One region of the Ruicaihuangia jiafui genome, then DNA from elsewhere that is predicted to be linked to it. Evidence: predicted binding sites of a transcription regulator. Region 1 holds the regulator's gene; the other holds the start of a gene.
What was found. Region 1 encodes LexA, which represses DNA repair genes until DNA is damaged. Its sites were predicted from a motif close to TCGAACANNTGTTCGA; they were not measured.
Positions count from the first base shown of each region.

Region 2: a site for LexA is predicted at 2,178-2,193, ahead of HCT51_RS04025 (HNH endonuclease signature motif containing protein). Genes of this name have one in related genera too.

Region 1 covers NZ_CP061771.1:1,202,076-1,209,951, reverse strand. The annotation lists gene priA (bifunctional 1-(5-phosphoribosyl)-5-((5-phosphoribosylamino)methylideneamino)imidazole-4-carboxamide isomerase/phosphoribosylanthranilate isomerase PriA) at 1-323, opposite strand, end outside; gene hisH (imidazole glycerol phosphate synthase subunit HisH) at 395-1,027, opposite strand; gene hisB (imidazoleglycerol-phosphate dehydratase HisB) at 1,031-1,639, opposite strand; gene HCT51_RS05790 (histidinol-phosphate transaminase) at 1,636-2,712, opposite strand; gene HCT51_RS05785 (hypothetical protein) at 2,758-3,150, opposite strand; gene lexA (transcriptional repressor LexA) at 3,468-4,139, shown strand; gene hflX (GTPase HflX) at 4,182-5,702, opposite strand; gene HCT51_RS05770 (class I SAM-dependent methyltransferase) at 5,745-6,353, shown strand; gene dapF (diaminopimelate epimerase) at 6,354-7,229, opposite strand; gene miaA (tRNA (adenosine(37)-N6)-dimethylallyltransferase MiaA) at 7,234-7,876, opposite strand, start outside.
Region 2 covers NZ_CP061771.1:837,375-845,250, forward strand. The annotation lists gene HCT51_RS04020 (alpha/beta fold hydrolase) at 1-311, shown strand, start outside; gene HCT51_RS04025 (HNH endonuclease signature motif containing protein) at 680-2,158, opposite strand; gene ispG (flavodoxin-dependent (E)-4-hydroxy-3-methylbut-2-enyl-diphosphate synthase) at 2,360-3,517, shown strand; gene HCT51_RS04035 (3-oxoacyl-ACP synthase III) at 3,614-4,642, shown strand; gene HCT51_RS04040 (alpha/beta fold hydrolase) at 4,639-7,326, shown strand; gene HCT51_RS04045 (NAD-dependent epimerase/dehydratase family protein) at 7,323-7,876, shown strand, end outside.

The DNA of each region.
Region 1 (7,876 bases):
CGCTTGGCGCCGGTCGCGAGTGCGGCCTCGAGGCTGGCGTCGTCACGGATGCCACCGGACAGCTCAATGTTGACCGAACGCGGAATGTTCTTGATCACCCGCTTGATGACGCTGCGGTTGTTGCCACGCCCGAAGGCGGCGTCGAGGTCGACGAGGTGGATCCATTCGGCCCCCTGGCTGACCCAGGCCTCCGCGGCATCCACTGGGTCGCCGTAGTTGGTTTCACTGCCCGCCGCGCCCTGCGTCAGGCGAACGGCCTTGCCGTCTGCCACGTCGACGGCCGGCAACAGGGTCAGGGCCGGAGTGGTATTGAACTCGCTCATGATGTCCTTGGTTGGGGTGTGGTGCCAGAAAGCACAAACACAAGATCGTACTCCTCCAGACCGGGCACGGCCTACAGGCTGTCCAGCCAGTTGCGGAGCAACCGGATGCCGGGCTCGCCCGACTTCTCGGGATGGAACTGGGTGGCCCACAGCGGGCCGTTCTCGACGGCGGCGAGGAAGCGGGTGCCGTGGGTCGCCCAGGTCAGCCGCGGGGCCGGCAGCGGAGGCTGCACGTCAAGCGACCAGCGCTGCGCGGCGTTGGAGTGCACGAAGTAGAAACGTTCGTCGCGGACACCAGAGAACAGTGCGGAGTCTTCCGGCGCCTCGACCGTGTTCCAGCCCATGTGCGGGAGCACGTCGGCCTCCAGCTCGGTGACGGTGCCTGGCCATTCGCCGATTCCCTCGGTGTCGATGCCCCGTTCGATGCCGCGATCGAACAGCACCTGCATGCCCACACAGATGCCGAGCACCGGCCGGCCACCGGCGAGGCGGCGGTCGATCATCTCGTCACCGCGCACGGCGCGCAGTTGCTGCATCACCGCGGCGAAGGCGCCGACCCCGGGGACCAGCAGGCCATCGGCTGCGGCGACCTTCGCCCGGTCGGCGGTCAGCTCGACGCGGGCGCCCGCGCGCTCCACGGCTTTCGCCGCTGAGTGAATGTTTCCGGAGCCGTAGTCGAGGACGACGACGGTAGGTGTGGCCACGATCTACAGAGCACCCTTGGTTGAGGGGACGCCGCTCACGCGGGCGTCGAATTGGATGGCTTGCCGCATGGCGCGGGCGAAGGCCTTGAACTGCGCTTCGGCGATGTGGTGCGGGTCACGGCCGGCGAGCAGTGTGACGTGCACGGTGAGCGCGGCGTGGAACGTGATCGCCTCGAACACGTGACGCACCATCGATCCGGTGAAGTGGCCACCGATCAGGTGGTGTTCGAAACCGGCAGGCTCGCCGCTGTGCACCAGGTAGGGACGTCCAGACACGTCGACCACGGCACGGGCGAGCGCTTCGTCGAGCGGCACGTGAGCGTCGCCGTAGCGGGCGATCCCGGCCTTGTCGCCGAGCGCCTGACGGATTGCCTGTCCGAGCACGATGCCGGTGTCCTCGACGGTGTGGTGCACGTCGATGTCGACGTCGCCGTGCGCCCGCACGGTCAGGTCGATCAGCGAATGCTTCGAGAATGCGGTGAGCATGTGGTCGAAGAACGGCACGGAGGTGTTGATCTCGGACGTGCCGGTGCCATCGAGGTTCAGTTCGAGTTCGATGTTCGACTCACTGGTCGCACGATCGATCCGGGCGACGCGGGGCTCTTGGTTCATGCCTTGATCCTAGCCATCGCGGCGAGGAACGCCGTTGTCTCGGCCTCGGTGCCGGCGCTGACCCGCAGGTGCCCGTCGATGGCGAGATCGCGGATCAGGATGCCCTCGGCCAACAGCGTCTCGAATACCGCGTTCGGGTCGTCCACTCCCCCGAACAGTACGAAGTTGGACCAGCTGGTGTACGCGTGGTAGCCCAGCGCGGTCAGCTCGCGCACGATGCGATCGCGTTGCGCCTTGATGTCGTCGACCATGGCGAGCATCTCGTCGGCGTGCGCGAGCGCGGCGTTGGCGGCAGCCTGGGTCAAGGCGGACAGGTGGTACGGCAGGCGCACCAGTCGCATCGCGTCGGCGATCGCCGGGTCGGCCGCAAGGTAGCCGAGCCGCGCGCCGGCGAAGGCGAAGGCCTTGCTCATGGTGCGCGAGACGATCAGCCGCGGGCGGCCGGGCAGCAGGGTGAGCGCCGTCGGCTCGCCGGTGGGGGCGAACTCGGCATAGGCCTCATCGACCACGACGATGCCGTCGGTGGCGTCATAGGCGGCCGCGATGGTCTCGAGCGAGACGGGGGTGCCAGTCGGGTTGTTCGGCGAGCAGAAGAAGACGATGTCTGGCCGCTGCTCGGTGATGGCCCGCACCGCGGTGGCGGGGAAAATCTCGAACTCCGCATCCCGCTCGCCTTCGAGCCAGCGTGTTCCGGTGCTCGTGGCGAGGATGGAGTGCATCGAGTAGGTGGGCGGGAAGGCGAGCAGGCTGCGTCCCGGACCGCCGAAGGCCTGCAGGATCTGCTGCAGCACCTCGTTGGAGCCGTTCGCGGCCCAGACGTTGTCGCGGGTCAGCCCGTGGCCGAGGTAGCCGGCGAGGCTGTCCCGCAGCTCGGTGAACTCGCGGTCGGGGTAGCGGTTGATCGTGAGGATCGCCTGCGCGATCCGCTCGACGATGTCCTGCGCCACATCCTCGGGGATCGGATGCGTGTTCTCGTTGACGTTGAGTGCGATGGGCACTCGCTTCTGCGGGGCGCCGTATGGCGTCTGACCGCGCAGGTCGTCGCGGATGGGGAGGTCAGCGAGAGAAGTCACTGAGCTATTTTAGAACCCGCTCGGTGGGCGTCGTCGCCACGGGGCTTACTGAGAAGGCGCAGCGTTGGAGAACTGGGCGGCGTTCGAGTACACCTCGGGCAAGGCGAGCTGCACGCCGGGATGCACGTCGCCGATGCTCAGTTGGTTGAGCGAGAGGATGTCGGTGATCACGTCGCGCGGGTCGGCGCTCGGCGCGAGTGACTCGGCCAGGCCCCACAGCGATTCGCCGGCGCCCACGGTCACGTACTCGAATGACGGAATCGAGGCATCCGTCGTGGCGACGGCTCCGCCGCCGTTCAACGAGACGACGAGCGCGCCGACCACGAGGGGAAGCGAGGCCAGAGCAGTGAACACGACCCGACCTCGTCGGGTCAGTCGCAGGCGGGAGCGGACCACCGTGGTGGGGCGGGGTGTGGTGCCGATCAGTGCGGTGCTCATTACTACTCCTTCTCTCCGGTGGTGCTTGTTCGCTCCGGTGCTGGGGCGATGCTGGCCAGCTCGCATCCGGCGCTCGGCCGGGAGCGCCGGATGCGAAGCTGTGTTCCGAACATACTTTCGAATGTTCGAAGTGTCAATCGTTTTCTGTGAAGAATTCATCTGTCACCGATGCGGCTGGTGACGGCCCGACACACTAGAACAGATGTTTGCCTACGGCCCGAATGCTGGATACAGTTTCGATTGTCTGAACACAGGCAATCAGGCACCACCGACATTCGATGTGGATCAGTCGAATGAGTCGGTCGAAAGGGGCACGGATGGACGACAGCAAGCAGCCGGAGCGCCGCACGCGCCGCCGGAAGAGTCTCAGCGAGAAGCAGCTCGCGGTGCTGGAGTTCATTCAGCGCTCGGTCGCGCAGCACGGCTATCCGCCGAGCATGCGCGAGATCGGCGACGCCGTAGGCCTCGCCTCACTGTCCAGCGTCACGCATCAGCTGAATCAGCTCGAGTTGAGCGGGTATTTGCGCCGCGACGCCAACCGTCCGCGCGCCCTCGAAGTGCTGATCGACCTGCCAGGATCGGAGGAGCCGACCGAGTCCGCTGCCCCATTCGGCGACGCCGCCATGGTTCCGATGGTCGGCCGCATCGCGGCCGGCATCCCGATCACCGCGGAGCAGCAGATCGAAGAGGTGTTCCCCCTCCCCCGCCAGCTGGTCGGCAAGGGTGATCTGTTCATCCTCAAGGTGGTGGGCGACTCGATGATCGACGCCGCGATCTGTGACGGCGACTGGGTTGTGGTGCGACAGCAGAAGACGGCCGAGAACGGCGACATAGTGGCAGCGATGCTCGATTCGGAGGCCACCGTCAAGGTGTTCCGGCAGCGCGACGGTCACACCTGGCTATTGCCGCGCAACTCCAACTTCGAGCCGATCCTCGGCGACTTCGCCGAGGTGCTGGGCAAGGTCGTGGCGGTGCTCCGGTCGGTCTGACCGGCGGATCCCGCCGACCCGGTCACCGAGCGGCGGGGCCGCTCAGCCGCGGTGCTCGACGAAGTCGGTGAGCGCGTCCACCCGTGATGGGTGAACCAGCGCCCGCACTCTGGTGCCTTTTTCCAGGTACTCCGTCTTCAGCACTCTGCCCTGCACGTGAAGGCGCGAAATGACGTCGCCCCTGTCGTACGGTACGAGCAGCGTGACCTCGACCTCGGGCGCGGGCAGCACCTCGGCGATCCGCCGCTGCAGTTCGTCGATGCCCTCGCCCGTGCGCGCCGAGACGAAGATCGCGTCGGGTTGCAGTCCGCGCAGCAGCAGGCGCTGGTCGTCATCGATCAGGTCGGCCTTGTTGAAGACCAGGATCTCCGGGATGTCGCGGGCATCGATCTCGCCGATCACATCGCGCACCGTGGCGATCTGACTGCCCGGATCCGGGTGTGAGCCATCGACGACGTGCACGATGATGTCGGACTGTTTGACCTCTTCGAGGGTGGAGCGGAACGCCTCCACCAACTGGTGCGGCAGGTTGCGCACGAATCCGACAGTGTCGGCGAGGGTGTACAGCCGGCCGTCGGGGGTGCGGCTGCGTCGCACGGTGGCGTCGAGGGTGGCGAACAGGGCGTTCTCCACGAGCACCCCGGCCTGGGTGATGCGGTTGAGCAGGCTGGATTTGCCGGCGTTGGTGTAGCCGGCGATGGCGACGCTCGGCACTTCGAAGCGTCCACGGTTGGCCCGCTTGGCCTCTCGGGCGGGCGAGAATCCCTTGATCTGCTTGCGCAGCCGCGCCATCCGGGTGTGGATGCGGCGGCGGTCCAGTTCGATCTTGGTTTCACCGGGTCCGCGGCTGCCCATTCCGGCGCCGGCGCCACCGACCTGTCCACCGGCCTGCCGGCTCATCGACTCACCCCAGCCACGCAGTCGGGGAAGCAGGTATTCGAGCTGCGCCAGCTCCACCTGGGCCTTGCCCTCTCGGCTCTTCGCGTGCTGGCTGAAGATGTCGAGGATGACGGCGGTGCGGTCGATCACCTTCACCTTCACGACATCCTCCAGCGCACGGCGCTGGCTCGGGGCCAGCTCGGTGTCTGCGATGACGGTGTCGGCGCCGACGGCGCGCACAATGTCGGCCAATTCCTGCGCCTTGCCCTTACCGAGGTAGGTGCTGGGGTCGGGATGCGGCCGACGTTGCAGTAGCCCGTCGAGCACGACGGCGCCCGCGGTTTCGGCCAGGGCGGACAGTTCGCGCAGCGAGTTCTCGGCGTCGTCGAGCGACCCGCTCGAGTAGATCCCGATGAGTACGACGTTCTCGAGCCGCAGCTGCCGGTACTCAACCTCTGTGACGTCTTCCAGTTCCGTCGACAGGCCCTGCACGCGACGAAGCGCTGCCCGGTCCTCGCGCTCGAACTGGTCGCCGTCGGCCGATCCCACGTAGTTGTCGGTGGCGTTCAGCGCCGTGGCGCGGCCGGATCCGAACCGCGTGTAGCCTGCGGCGCGGCTGCCCTCAGCGGCGAGGACGCGGTCAACGGCGCTCTGGCCGTCGTCGGGCGACAAGTCATCAGTCATTGGCTTAACCCTAGTTCCTTGGTATTCGGTAAGTTTCTCTGCATGGCCACCGAGCATTACTTTTCCCAGATGCCCGCGAGCGAGGCCAATCTGCGTCATTTCCACGCCCGCCTCGCCGGGGAAACCTATGAGCTGACCACCGCCAGCGGCATCTTCAGCCCCGATCGTATTGACGTCGGAACCCAAGTGCTGCTGGCCAACACGCCCGCGCCTCCTCCCGGCGGAAATCTGCTCGATCTCGGTGCCGGCTGGGGGCCGATCACGCTCACCCTGGCTCTGCTGTCACCTCGCGCCACCGTGTGGGCGGTGGATGTCAACGAGCGTGCGCTCGACCTGGTGCGGCGGAACGCCGACGCGGTCGGCGCCACCAATGTCAACGCGGTCCGCCCGGAAGATGTTCCCGACGACATCCGGTTCATGACCATCTGGTCGAACCCGCCGATCCGGGTCGGCAAGGACGAGCTGCACAACATGTTGCAGCTCTGGCTGCCCCGGTTGGAGCACGACGCCGACGCGTGGATGGTGGTTGCCAAGAACCTCGGCTCCGACTCGCTGCACCGCTGGCTGCAGACGACGTTCCCTGACGACTACAGCTTCACCAAGGCCGCGACGAACAAGGGCTTCCGGGTGCTGCGGGCGCGCAAGCGGTAGCTAGATCGTCAGGGTGCCCTCGTAGACCAGCTCCGCGGGCCCGCTCAGCGAGACGTGCTCTCCGTCCTCGGTCGGGAACATCCGCACGCCCACGGTTCCGCCGGGAACCTCGACCTTCCACTGGTTAGGCGCGCCAGAACCTGCCCAGTGCCGGGTGGCGAGCGCCGCCGCCGCGGCACCGGTGCCGCAGCTCAGGGTCTCCCCCACGCCGCGCTCGTGCACGCGCATCCGGATCTGTCCGACGCCGTCTTTTACCAGCGGGTCGCTCGGCACCACGAATTCGACGTTGGCGCCGTTCGGCGCTGGCGGGTCGAGGACGGGGATGTATGTGAGGTCGGCGCTTTGCAGTTCGTCGTCGCTCGCGAGCGCGACCACCACGTGCGGGTTGCCCACGCTGATGCCGAGGCCGGGCCGGGCTACCGGCAGGTTCTTCGCCCGCACCAGCGGTTCTCCGCCATCGAGTTGCCAGCGGCCGAGGTCGACCTGGAATCCGGTGTGGTTGCGCTGCAGGTCACGCACGCCCGCGCGGGTGCCGATCGCCATGGTGTCACCGGGCGCGAGTTCGGCGAGCCCGTTGTCGAAGAGGAAGCGCGCGAACACGCGGATGCCGTTGCCGCACATCTCGGCGATGCTGCCGTCCGCGTTGTAGTAGTCCATGAACCATTCGGCCCCGTCGTCCTCGGCGAGGGCGTCGGCGCCGTCGGCGAGGTTCCGGGACTTCACCGCGCGGATCACACCGTCGCCGCCCACACCGAAGTGGCGGTCGGCGATTGCCGCGATCTGATCAGGCGTCAGGTCTATTTGGCCGTCGGGGTCGGCGAACAGCACGAAGTCGTTGCCCGTGCCGTGGCCCTTGGTGAAGTGCAGAGTGGTCACGCGCTCAATCGTAGTTGGCGGCGTTGAGCGCGGCCTCGACGCGGGCCGGGTCGTCGTAATCAAGCCAGTGGGTGTGCGCGTATCGCTTGAACCAGCTGACCTGGCGCCGGGCGTATCGCCGGGTGAGCGATGCGGTCTGTTCGATGGCGTCCGCTTCGGACAGGTCGCCACGAATCTGCGCGATCGCCTGCGCGTAGCCGATTGCCCGGCTGGCGGTGACGCCCCGCTCGATGCCCCGCGGCAGCAGCCCCTGCACCTCGGCGATCAGGCCGTCCGCCCACATCCCGGTCACCCGGGCGTCGAGCCGCGGTACGAGCTCGTCGCGGGGCGTGGACAGGCCGATGATGGTCACCGGCCGCCAGTACCGCGGCTGCTCGGGAAGCCCGGCGCTGAACGGCTTGCCGGTGAGTTCGATCACCTCGAGGGCGCGCACGATCCGGCGGCCGTTCGACGGGCCAATCGATGCGGAGGAGATCGGGTCGGCGGCGTGCAGGCGGCGGAACAGCTCGCCCGGTCCCTTGGCCGCGAGTTCCGCCTCCAGCCGTTCCCGGACTACCGGGTCTGTGCCGGGGAACTTGAAGTCGAACAGCACACTCGAGACGTACAGGCCGCTGCCTCCGACGAGGATCGGCACGGCACCGGTCGCG
Region 2 (7,876 bases), 360 kb from region 1:
TTGAGTCGAAGCCGCCGATCCTGTGGGTGCGCGGGGTGGATGACGCCATCGTTGGGGACAACTCGTTCTACGACCTGAACGTGCTGGGAAAGATCGGTGCCATCCCGGGTTGGCCGGGTGACGAGGTGGCGCCGTCGCAGCCGATGATCCTGCAGACCCGTGCGGTGCTTGAGCAGTACCAGGCGCATGGCGGCGAATACCGCGAACTGGCGCTCGACGATTGCGGCCACTCGCCGCACCTGGAGTACCCCGAGGTGTTCGACGAGGCGCTGCACGCGCACATCGGCGTGCGAGAGCGCGTCGCGGAGTAGCCGGCCTTCGGCAGCCGAGCGACCTTCCAGAGCGGCGAGGACTGTAGGGCGCGCGCGGGTAGCAAGGACCGTCAGCGGGACAAGGATGGCCAGGACTGCCTGGACCGCGAGGGCGGCAACGACGTCGAGGATGGCCAGAACGACGACGCTGGCTAGGACGTCGAGCATGGCCACACGAGGACGGCAAGAAGTCGGCCCAGACGGCGACGAGGGTGAGGACAGCAGGCGAGACGCGGACGGCCAGAACAACAAGGCGGCGTGGATGCCTGGTGCCGGTCGCGCGGTCGGCCGGCTGGACGGGGCCAGCGCGGTCGTCCGGCTTGTCGGTCCGGGGCTCATGCCGGTGGGCTGGTTGGCCGGTCGGGTGCTCATGCCGGGCGTTGTTGTAGGTCGGCGAGTGCTTGGCTGCGGGAGGGCATGGGTCGGGGTTTTTGTTGCGGGTCGACCGAGGCGGGTGGGATTAGCCAGTACTGTCCGTGGGCGCGGGTGATGCTCCAGCCGTGGTCGTGGAGCAGCAGGTGGTGATGTCGGCAGAGCAGGATGCCGTTCTCGACGTCGGTCAGCCCGTGGTCGCGGTCCCATTCGTCGATGTGGTGGGCTTCGCACCAGGAGGCGGGGCGGTCGCAGTCCGGCCACATGCAGCCGCCGTCTCGGGCGGCGAGGACCAGTCGTTGTTTCGGGTTGAACAGGCGTTGTTCGCGGCCGAGGCGGAGCGATTGGCCGTCGTCGCCGAAGCTGATCGGCACCACTCCGGCCTCGCACATGGCCCGGGTGATGGTCTGCATCGACACCGGGACCTTCTGTCCCTCGATCCAGCCGCGGCCGTCGGTTTTTTGCAGTTCGGTTTCGGCGACCAGCAGGCGGACGGCGGGTTTGCGGCTGCCGCAGATCTGTCCGGGGTCGGCGTCGATGCCCAGCTGCAGCAGGGCGAGGAAGCCGTCGAAGGCGAGCTGTTCCGGGGAGCGCGGGTCGGCCTCGATGGCCTCGGCCCGGGCCAGGTCGGCCGGGGTCACGAACCGGGGGCCGCCGCGTTTGGGGGAGGTGAGGGCGTCGATGGTCTGATCGATCAGCTCGGCGTTTTCCGGGTCGGCGGTGATCACGTAGCGGGTCATCCCGTCCGGTTGCCGGTAGCGGCGGATGCTGCGCGCCTGGTGCAGGGCCCGTTCCCGGTCCAGGATGCCGGCCGCGTCGAGTTCGTCGCGGAGCTCGCGGGCCCGCCGGTAGAGCCGGTCGGCGGACAGCTCCGGTGCCTCGGCGAGTAACCGCAGCACCGCCCCGGCCAGATCGGCCGCCGTCACCCCGCCCGCAGCAGCGCCAGGAGCAGCGCCGGGGTCGGTGCCGGCGGCAGCGGCGGGCTGCTCGGCCGGCAGGTCGCCCAGGCCGTTGCGGATCGCCTCGGCCTTCGCCACCGACAGCTCGTCGCGGGCCACCGCCCGGCCGACCTCGTCCAGCCAGGGCCGGGACTGCTTGAACGACCGCTCCGTGGTGGGGTCGCCGGCATCGGTCTCGGCCGCGTTCACCATGATCGCGCCGACGCTGACCAGGGTTCTGGCCTCGGCCTCGGTCACCCCGGTGGTGGCGGCCACGAACTTCTCCGCGGTGCGGTGCCCGGTGCGCTGCGCCAGCCCGTCGTGGCCGAGCTCCGGTGCCGAGCGGCGGGCGATCTCGCCGACCACCGCGGCACTGCGGACCTGCACCGAGCGGGTCAGCTCGGCATAGCCGGCCTGCCAGTCCAGCAACCGGTCATCGGACAGCGCGCCCAGGACGGCCTGCTCCACCGACAGCACCGCGACCGCCGCGAGGGCGGCGGTCAGCGCCTCGAGGTCGGGGAGCGTGGTCTGGGCCATGCACCCATTTTCGCAGGATTCGAAGGTATGTTCTACTGAATTTGATAAGACGTGAAAGTTCTTCTTGTGGAGGAGAGGACGCAGAAGAGAAGACACAGTGGATCGTGCTCGACCGGTGCGCGAAGGAGGCTCGAGCCGCGGGTGGCGCCCCGCAGAACCCCGAACAGCGGCGCTGACGGAGGGCGCGCGTAAGCTAGGCGCGTGCCAGCAGTCAATCTCGGTATGCCGAAGATCCCCGAAGTCCTCGCCCCGCGCCGCAAGACGCGGCAGATCAAGGTGGGCAAGGTGCTCGTCGGCGGCGACGCCCCGGTGAGCGTGCAGTCGATGACCACGACACCCACCCCGAACATCAACGCCACTCTGCAGCAGATCGCCGAGCTCACGGCATCCGGATGCGACATCGTGCGCGTCGCCGTGCCCAGCCGTGACGACGCCGAAGCGCTGCCGATCATCGCTAAGAAGAGCCAGATCCCGGTGATCGCCGACATCCACTTCCAGCCGAACTACGTGTACGCGGCGATCGACGCCGGCTGCGCCGCCGTGCGGGTCAACCCGGGCAACATCCGCAAATTCGACGACCAGGTCGGCGAGATCGCGAAGCGCGCCAAAGAGGCAGGCGTCAGCATCCGGATCGGCGTGAACGCCGGATCGCTCGACCCTCGCCTGCTGCAGAAGTACGGCAAGGCCACCCCCGAGGCGCTCGTCGAGAGCGCCGTCTGGGAGGCGAGCCTGTTCGAGGAGCACGACTTCCACGACTTCAAGATCTCGGTCAAGCACAATGACCCGATCATCATGGTGAAGGCCTACCGGCTCCTCGCCGAACGCGGCGACTGGCCGCTGCACCTCGGCGTCACCGAGGCCGGCCCCGCCTTCCAGGGCACGATCAAGAGCGCCACCGCGTTCGGCATCCTGCTCTCCGAGGGCATCGGCGACACCATCCGCGTCTCACTGAGTGCCCCGCCGGTCGAAGAGGTGAAGGTGGGCCTGCAGATCCTGCAGTCGCTCAACCTGCGCGAGCGCAAGCTCGAGATCGTCTCCTGCCCGAGCTGCGGCCGCGCCCAGGTGGACGTGTACACGCTCGCCGACGAGGTCACCGCGGGCCTCGAGGGCATGAGCGTCCCGCTGCGCGTTGCCGTGATGGGCTGCGTCGTGAACGGCCCGGGCGAGGCTCGCGAAGCCGACCTCGGGGTCGCCAGCGGCAACGGCAAGGGCCAGATCTTCGTCAAGGGCGAGGTCATTAAGACCGTGCCGGAGTCCGAGATCGTCGCCACCCTGATCGAAGAGGCCAACCGCCTCGCCGCCGAGATGCCGGCCAGCGACACCTCCACCGGCAGCCCCGTCGTCTCAGTCGGTTCCTAATCACCCGAGTTCCATTCATCAAACAATCAGCCAACTCCCAGCGGACTGCGACGTAGGCTGATTTCATCTCCCAGCCGAACGGCCGGGGCGAAAAGGATTCAGGTGAACGGCAACGCGAACTTACGACACCGCAACACCTCCCTCCTTGCGATAGCGGCAACGATGGCACCGGTCGTTGTGACGTCCGACGAAATCGACCGCAAACTCAGCGCGTCGCTCAAGCGACTTCACCTGCCCAAGCGGCTGCTGCAGCGCGTGGCCGGCGTGCATGAGCGCCGCCAGTGGGACTCCAGCATGAGCTTCGATGAGGCGGCTGCGCATGCTGCGCGCAAGGCGATCGCGGACGCCAAGATCGACCCGTCCGAGGTGGGACTGCTGATCAACACCTCCGTGACCCGCCAGCACCTGGAACCCTCGGTTGCGGTCGGCATTCACCACAGCCTCGGACTGCCGTCATCCGCGATGAACTTCGACATCACCAACGCCTGCCTCGGCTTCGTGAACGGGATGAGCCTCGCCGCGCAGCTGATCGAAGGCGGACAGATCAAGTACGCGGTGATCGTCGACGGTGAAGACGCCGACGAGCTGCACGTCAACACGCTGGAACGACTCTCCGGCGACGAGCTGACCAAGGACGAGTTCATCGAGGAATTCGCCAGCCTCACGCTCGGCTCCGGCGCCGCGGCGGCCGTGATGGGACCCGCCGACCTGCACCCCGAAGGCCACCGCATCCTCGGCGGCGTCACCCGCGCCGCCACCGAGCACCACAACCTCTGCGTCGGCGACGTGAAGGGCATGTTCACCGACGCCAAACGCCTGCTGGCGAACGGCATGGACCTGGTGCTGGCCGCCTGGGAAGAAGCCAAGACCGAGTGGGACTGGTCGAAGATGGACCGCTACATCACCCACCAGGTGTCATCGGTGCACACCAACGGCATCATCAAGGCCGCAGGGCTCGACCCGAAACGGGTGCCGATCACCTACCCGACCTGGGGCAACGTCGGACCCGCGTCGCTGCCGATGACGCTCGCCGCCGAGGCGAAGCACCTGCGCCGCGGCGACCGTGTGCTCTGCATGGGCGTCGGCTCCGGCCTGAACACGGCAATGACGGAGATCGTCTGGTGACTGCCGGGCAGCTGTCCCCGCTCGGCCTTCCCGGGCTCGACCCCCGTTTCTCCCGTTTTGTCACGGTTCCGGATGGCGCGGAGCTCGAGCACCCCGCGGCCGCCGAGCACCGCTGGCACCTGCTCGACAACGCCGAGCCGCTCGCCGCACTCGGCGCCACCCCGGTCGGCACCATCCTCGCCGTGCACGGCAACCCCACCTGGTCCTACCTGTGGCGAAGCCTCGTCTCCGCCGCGACCGCGCAGGCGGAGGCGGGCGGCCCCGCCTGGCGGGTCATCGCCGTCGACCAGCTCGAGATGGGCTACTCGGAACGCACCGGCCGTACGCTTACCCTGTCGGACCGCATCGGCGATCTCGGCGCCCTCACCGACGCCCTCGGCCTCGACGGCCCGGTCGTCACGATGGGACACGACTGGGGCGGGGTGATCTCGCTGGGCTGGGCCACGCGGCATCCGCAGCTCCTCGCCGGCGTAATGGCGCTGAACACCGCGGTGCACCAGCCGACCGATGCCCCGATCCCGGCCCCACTGCGACTCGCGCTGAAGCGGTCCCTGCTCGCCGGCAGCACCGTGCAGACGCCCGCCTTCCTGAACGTCACCCTGTCGCTGGCGCAGCCCGCGCTCTCACCCGAGGTGCGGGCCGCATACGCCGCCCCGTACGCCACCGCCGAGCGCCGCCGCGGCATCGGCGCCTTCGTCGCCGACATCCCCGTCGACGAGCGGCACCGGAGCTTCCCCGAGCTGGAACGTGTGGCCACCGGAGTCAGCCGGCTGCAGGTGCCCGCGCTGCTGCTCTGGGGCCCGAAAGACCCCGTGTTCAGCGACCGTTACCTCGCCGACCTGGTGAACCGGATGCCGCACGCCGACGTGCACCGCTTCGAGGGCGCCGGGCACCTGATCGCCGAAGACATCGACTTCGCGCCGGTGGTGCTGCAATGGCTGTCGGAGCGGGTGCTCACGAACACCCCCGAGACGGCGTCCGCGGCAGGTCATGACGCGACACCGGATGTCGGCGACGCACAGGCACCGGCTCCCGCACCGCTCTGGTCCTACCTCGACCGGCTTCGCGACAGCAACGACACCGCGCTCGTGGAGATGGCGCCGAGCACCGGCGGCGGCCCGCGCACGGTCAGCTGGCGGCTGCTGTCCCGCCGGGTGCGGGAGATCGCGGCCGGCCTGGTTGCCCACGGGGTGCGCCCCGGCGACCGGGTCTCGGTACTCGTTCCCGCCGGCGCCGACCTGACCGCGGTGCTGTACGCGTGCCTCCGCATCGGCGCAATCGTGGTCGTCGCCGACGCCGGACTCGGCGTGAACGGCCTCAGCCGCGCGGTGCGGGGGGCCTGGCCCGACCACGTGATCGGAATCCAGCGCGCCCTTCTCGCCGCGAAAGCGCTCGGCTGGCCCGGCCAGAAGTTCTCCGCCACGCGCCTGGCGGCTCCCGCGGCCCGCGCCCTCGGCGTGACGGCGAGCCTGTCGCAACTGGCCGCGGCCGGTCGTGCCGCGGGCGGCGAGCTCCCGCCGGAGCCGCAGCCGGATGACCTCGCCGCGATCCTCTTCACCTCCGGCTCCACCGGGCCAGCGAAGGGCGTCGCGTACACGCACCGCCAGCTGGGCGCGCTCAGCGAAACCCTGTCCGCCCAGTTCGGACTGACCGTCGGCAGCGGACTGGTCGCGGGCTTCGCCCCGTTCGCGCTGCTCGGGCCGGCCCTCGGCGCAACATCCGTCAGTCCCGATATGGACGTCACCTCGCCCGGCACGCTCACCGCCGGCGCGGTTGCCGACGCCACCCGCGCGGCCGATGCGGACGTCATCTTCGCCTCGCCCGCCGCCCTGATGAACGTCGTCGCCACCGCGGACAGCCTCACCGATTGGCAACGCGTCACCCTCGCCGGCGTGCACACGCTGCTCTCGGCGGGCGCACCGCTGTCGCTGCCGCTACTCGAGCAGGTCTCCGCTCTGCTGCCGTCGGCGACCGTGCACACCCCATACGGCATGACCGAGGGGCTGCTGCTCACCGACATCACGCTCGAGGGCATCCTCGAATCCGACAGTGAGAGCACCGACGCCGGCGGAGTCTGCGTCGGCGCCGCCGCCGGATCCGCCACCATCCGGATCAGCCCACTCGACGAGACCGGCGCCGCGTCCGGGCCGCTCACCGATGCGGCCAACGTGACCGGTGAGATCGTGGTGTCGGCACCGCACATCAAGGACCACTACGACCGGCTCTGGATCACCCAGCGGGACAGTGACCGCGACAGCACCCCCGACCGGCGCTGGCACAGGACCGGGGATGTCGGTCACCTCGACGCCAGCGGACGACTCTGGGTGGAAGGCCGCCTGCCGCACGTGATCGTCACCGACACCGGCGTGATCACCCCGGTGGGCCCGGAACAGCGCGTCGAACGGCTGCCCGGTCTCGGGCGGGCCGCCGCCGTCGGGGTGGGCCCCTCCGGAACCCAGCAGGTAGTGATCGTCGCCGAGTCGCGCCCGCCCGCCCGTCGCCCGCACCTCGCCTCCGCGCGGCTCACCGCCGACGTGCGCCGCGCCGCCGGGGTCGCCGTCGCGGCGGTTCTGATCGTGCCGCTGCTGCCAACCGACATCCGGCACAACTCCAAGGTCAACCGCAGCGCCCTGGCGCGCTGGGCGACCGGCGTGCTGGCCGGCGGACGGATGCGGCGACCGTGAGAGTGCTCGTCACCGGCGCCAGCGGGGCACTGGGCCGGGATGTCGCGGCCGGCCTGCTCGCGGCGGGCCACCAGGTGCGCACCCTGCAGCGGCGGCCATCGCGGGTCGCCGGCGCCGAAGACCTGCTCGGCAGCGTCACCGACGAGCTGGTCGTCGCCACCGCGACCGCCGGCATGGACGCCGTGGTGCACCTCGCCGCGAAGGTGTCGGTGACCGGCCCGCTGGCCGAGTTCGAGGCCGTGAACGTGGGCGGCACGATCGGCTTGCTCGCCGCCGCCCGCCGCGCCGGCGTGCACCGCTTCGTGCAGGTGTCATCGCCGTCGGTCGCGCACGGCGGTCACGCCATCATGGGCGACCCGGCGCTGCCCGCCGACCCGAAGCACGCCCGTGGCAACTACGCGCGCACCAAGGGGCAGGCCGAGTTGATCGCGTTGGCGACGGATGCCGCGGACTTCCGGGTCGTCGCGGTGCGACCGCACCTGATTTGGGGGCCGGGCGACACCCAGCTGATCGGCCGGATCGTGGATCGCGCCCGCCGTGGCCGGCTGCC